Regions from separate parts of the Pontixanthobacter luteolus genome, predicted to be linked through region 2. Evidence: predicted binding sites of a transcription regulator. Region 2 holds the regulator's gene; the other holds the start of a gene.
The links. The regulator LexA, encoded in region 2, represses DNA repair genes until DNA is damaged. The targets are predictions, from matches to a motif close to GTTCCNCNCTTGTTCT.
Positions count from the first base shown of each region.

Region 1: the regulator LexA is predicted to act here: its motif matches at 1,210-1,225, upstream of PO778_RS02860 (UvrD-helicase domain-containing protein).

Region 1 covers NZ_CANLWR010000001.1:596,610-599,009, forward strand. The annotation lists gene PO778_RS02860 (UvrD-helicase domain-containing protein) at 1-1,202, opposite strand, end outside; gene PO778_RS02865 (hypothetical protein) at 1,337-1,615, shown strand; gene rsmD (16S rRNA (guanine(966)-N(2))-methyltransferase RsmD) at 1,783-2,331, opposite strand; gene PO778_RS02875 (pseudouridine synthase) at 2,328-2,400, opposite strand, start outside.
Region 2 covers NZ_CANLWR010000001.1:817,578-819,977, forward strand. The annotation lists gene PO778_RS03910 (ComEC/Rec2 family competence protein) at 1-990, shown strand, start outside; gene lexA (transcriptional repressor LexA) at 995-1,684, opposite strand; gene PO778_RS03920 (molybdopterin molybdotransferase MoeA) at 1,770-2,400, opposite strand, start outside.

The DNA of each region.
Region 1 (2,400 bases), 220 kb from region 2:
CGTTCGTAGAAACGGAAACCGCCGATAATCCGGTAATTCAGACCAATCTGGATGAAGCGGTCCTCAAATTCGCGCGTCTGATATTGTGCGCGAACAAGGATTGCGATCTCGTCGAGCGGCGAACCTTCACGTTCTAGACGCTCGATCTCTTCGCCTACGCGGCGAGCCTCCTCTGGCGCATCCCAGACACCGATCACGCGCACTTTGTCGCCGTTGGGAATTTCGGTCCACAAAGTCTTGCCCAGGCGCTGGCTGTTGGCATCGATAAGGCCCGATGCAGCCGCCAGAATCTGAGGGGTGGAGCGGTAATTCTGTTCCAGCTTGATCACTTTGGCGCCGGGAAAATCGCGGTCGAAACGCAGTATGTTGGCAACTTCTGCACCGCGCCAGGAATAGATCGACTGGTCATCATCGCCGACCACGCAGATGTTCTTGCGTTCCTGAGCAAGCAGTCGCAGCCACAGATACTGGACTGCGTTCGTGTCCTGGTATTCATCGACCAGGATGTATTTGAAGCGTTTGCGGTACAGATCCAGCACATCGTGGTGCTGGCGGAAAATGTTCAGCACATGCAGCAGCAGGTCGCCGAAATCGCACGCGTTCAGCGCTTTCAACCGGTCTTGATACTTGCGGTAAAATTCCTGGCCGCGTCCGTTCGCATACGCCTCGTTATCGACTGCATCGAGATCGCCGGGATTAAGTCCGCGGTTCTTCCATTGATCGAGCAGACCGGCCAGCTGGCGCGGCGGCCAGCGTTTCTCGTCCAGCTCCGCATCGCGGATCAATTGCTTGATCAGGCGCAGCTGGTCGTCGGTGTCGATGATGGTGTAATTGCTTTGCAGGCCAACCAGTTCGGCATGGCGGCGCAGCATTTTCGCAGCAATTGAATGGAAGGTGCCAAGCCAAGGCATGCCTTCCACCGATGGTCCAATATGCTGCCCGACGCGCTCACGCATTTCGCGTGCGGCCTTGTTGGTGAACGTGACGCACAGAATTTCACTCGGCCACGCCTTGCGCATGGCGACCAGGTGCGCCAGCCGCGCGGTCAATGCAGCGGTCTTGCCGGTTCCAGCACCGGCCAGCATCAGGACCGGTCCTTCGGTGGTGAGAACAGCATCCTTCTGGGGCGGGTTCAGACGTGCCGCATAGGCGGGGATATCGCCATTTTGGGTGGGCGCAGAAGGGGGAAGATGGTCGGTCATGGAATGGTGAACAGCTAGGGAACATCGACCGCAACTGCAAGTGTCCAGATGTGCCCTGACTTTCCCTGTTCGGAACCGATTTGGCCCGCCTCCGTTGACCCACCATCAAACGAAATTACCCAAGAGGTATTGAAATGAAGAAGTTTTTTCTCGCAGTAGTGGCCGTTGGCGTAACGATGACAAGCGGCAGTTTCGCTATGGCCAACCATCACGGCACCGATGCAAAATCTCCTGAAATCGTTGAGCGCAACGCCCGGGGCGTGGCCACCAAGGTGAAGATCGAAGGCAAGGTCTATGCAGTATGCATGGACGGAATGACCGATGGCTGCATCAATCCGCGTGCGGCGGGTCTCAAATGGGGCAACCGTCCGCTAGATTACTGGCCGGGCAAGCCTGCCAGCCAAATGGACTGAAGGTTCGTCGCGCACGCACCGGCTTTTGTTCGGTGCTGGTCGCAGACAGAGGGCGGTCGTGCCATGGCGCGGCTGCCCTTTTTCATGCGCTGTCACAGGGCGGTGAGCATGTTAAGCTTTGCGAACAGAACAAGTCCATCTGGCGCAGTATATGATCTACCGCCGGCTTAGGCTTCACTCAGGCGCAGAAGCGTGATTTTTGCCTTGCCGACCTTGCGTTCGACATCGATCTCGAAATTCTTGACCGAAACGTCTTCTTTCAAGCCTGTTTCAAGTGCGATCCAAGTTGCCTCGTTGATCCAGCCCTGTCGTTGCATCTTGTCGAGGGCCACCATGCCCGCACCTGTATCATAGGGCGGATCAAGCATGATCAGGTCGAGCGGTTGCCGCGCAGATCCCAGACCCATGACTGATGCTGCCCTGACGTCCGATTTTTCGCGGGCGCCGAAGGCGGCGATATTGGCGCGAATGGCTTTGAGCGCCTGTTCTTCCTGTTCGACAAACAGGCAGTGCGCCGCGCCGCGCGAAAGCGCCTCCAGCCCGAGCGCGCCAGACCCTGCAAACATATCGCCCACTGAAAGACCCTCAAAGGTGCCGAGGCGGCTTGTGAGCATGCTGAACAGGGTTTCGCGCGTGCGATCCGCAGTCGGACGCGTCGTTTCCCCTTTGGGAGCGGTAATTTTGCGGCCACGCCATTCGCCAGCGATAATTCTCATTTTCGCTTGGTCTCACGTGCGAGCTGCTTGCGATAACGTTCCACGTCGGACTGTTTGATCTCGGCAACC
Region 2 (2,400 bases):
GCCATCGTCGCATTGCACAATTCCGCCCCGGTACAGGCCTATCTGGCTCCGCGAGAGGAATCATGGTTTTCCAGAAGTGGGCGGCGAGTGGTGATGTTGCTGGTTACCGGAATGGTGATTGAAATCGCGCTGATGCCGATCGTGCTTTTTCATTTTCACAGGGCCGGGGTCTACGGTGCATTTGCGAATGTTGTGGGCATACCGCTAACGACTTTCTTCTCCATGCCGCTGATCGGGCTCGCGCTCTTTCTCGATATTTTCGGGCTGGGCGCGCCGGCATGGTGGGCTGCAGGCAAGTCTCTGGATATTCTGATCGGTATTGCGCATTTCACTGCGTCGCAGCCCGGTTCTGTCAAGCTGATGCCCGAAATGGACGGAGGCATCTTTGCGTTGTTTGTGTCTGGCGGGATTTGGCTGGCGCTGTGGCGCGGGCGCGTCCGGTTGCTTGGTTTCGTCCCAGTGGTTCTGGCGGCAATGCTGTTTCTCGCAAGCCCAGTCCCCGATCTGCTTGTCTCCGGTGATGGCCGGCATGTGGGGGTTGCAGGCGAGGGCGACCGCTTGCTCGTTCTGCGCGAGAGCAGAAGCGATTATGCCAGAGACAACTTGCTGGAGCTGGCGGGGATGGACGGCGAGCCGGTACCTCTCGGTAAGTGGCCTGATGCAAATTGCAGCCCGGACTTCTGCGTCCTGCCCGTCACAAGAGAGGGGCGGACGTGGCAAGTCCTGATGGCTCGCAGCAACATCCGTATCGAGGAGCGAGCACTTGCCGCAGCATGCGACCGGTCGGACATTGTAGTAGCCGACAGATACCTGCCGCGATCATGCAAACCCAAATGGCTCAAGGCCGACAGACGGATGCTTGATCAAACAGGAGGTCTGGCAATCAATCTAACCAATGGGACCTATAACAGCGTGGCCGATGCGCAGGGCGACCATGGCTGGTGGCGAGGGGGGGCGGGACTGACCCGCTCCCTCATGCCGGTTGAATGAAAACTCAGTGATACCGGCGAAGCAAGCCGGCAAGTTTGCCCTGAACCTGAACCTGACCAGGCTGGTAAACCTGCGGCGAATGCGACGGGTTTGCCGGGTCAAGCCGGACCATTCCGCCATCGCGGTGCAGATATTTCAGAGTAGCTTCCTCATTATCCACCAGTGCCACGACGATCTCGCCATCCCGCGCAGTGTCGGTGCGTTTGACCAGTGCGAAGTCGCCATCGAAAATGCCTGCTTCGATCATGGAATCACCCGAAACTTCGAGAGCATAATGATCGCCTGGGCCAAGCAGTGCTGCTGGAACAGGCAGGCTGCTCTGCCCCTCCAGCGCTTCGATCGGTGCGCCAGCCGCAATGCGACCATGGAGAGGAAGCTCGATCACATCGTTCGCCGGTGCGGGTTGCGGCGCAGGAGCCGACCTTGTCCGTGATACGACATCATTTGCTGGCGCGGCTGCGGCGATGCCCGGCACCGCATCTTCAGGGTTCTTGAGAACTTCGAGGGCGCGCGCTCGATTTGGCAGCCGCCGAATAAATCCGCGCTCTTCCAATGCGGAGATAAGGCGGTGGACACCGGATTTGCTCTTCAGGTCGAGCGCTTCCTTCATCTCTTCGAAAGAGGGGGAAATTCCCGATTCTTCCAGACGTTTCTGGATGAACAAAACCAATTCGTGCTGCTTAGCCGTCAGCATGGCGCATGCTCCTCTGTCTCCCTTGTCGATCCGCTCGCTCAAATGCGAACGAATGCGGAACAATTAGGCAACCTTCTTGCTCTGGTCAAGCAATTCCGCCATTTTTGATGAAGTAGACCGGAACATCCGTTCCCGCTTTGAACGCCGGGGAATGCTCCGGCCTTTCAATCAGGATGTCTGAGTTGGCGAGTGCGGCCAAGGCGCCGCTGTCCTGATTTGAAAGCGGATGTGCCATGCCGTCTTGCATCACACCGCGTGTGAATGTGCGGCGGCCAACTGTCGCAGCAAGCGGCATCGCGCATGGGACCATCAGCGGTTTCGGAATGCATGCGTCTGCGCCGAGCATTTTTCGGATTGCGGGCAGCATAAACAAGAACCCGGTCACAAAACTGGACCCAGGATTGCCCGGCAACCCCAGGATGATTTGTGTGCCCCGACTGGCAACCATCAGCGGCTTGCCCGGCTTCATCGCGATCCGCCAGAAGTCGATCTTTCCGCCAACGGCATCAAGAGCTGGCCGGACCAGGTCATGATCGCCAACGGAGGCGCCCCCGCTAAACACCACCAGATCATGTTCGCTGACAGCCTCCAGTGCATCGGCCAGCGCTGACAGCTTGTCGGCCACAGGTTCGCCTCTGGTAATGCGGCAATGTTCGCCAGTTGCCAGCATTTCAAGCATGAGGCCGTTTGTCGCAGGAATGAGGTGAGGGGCGCAA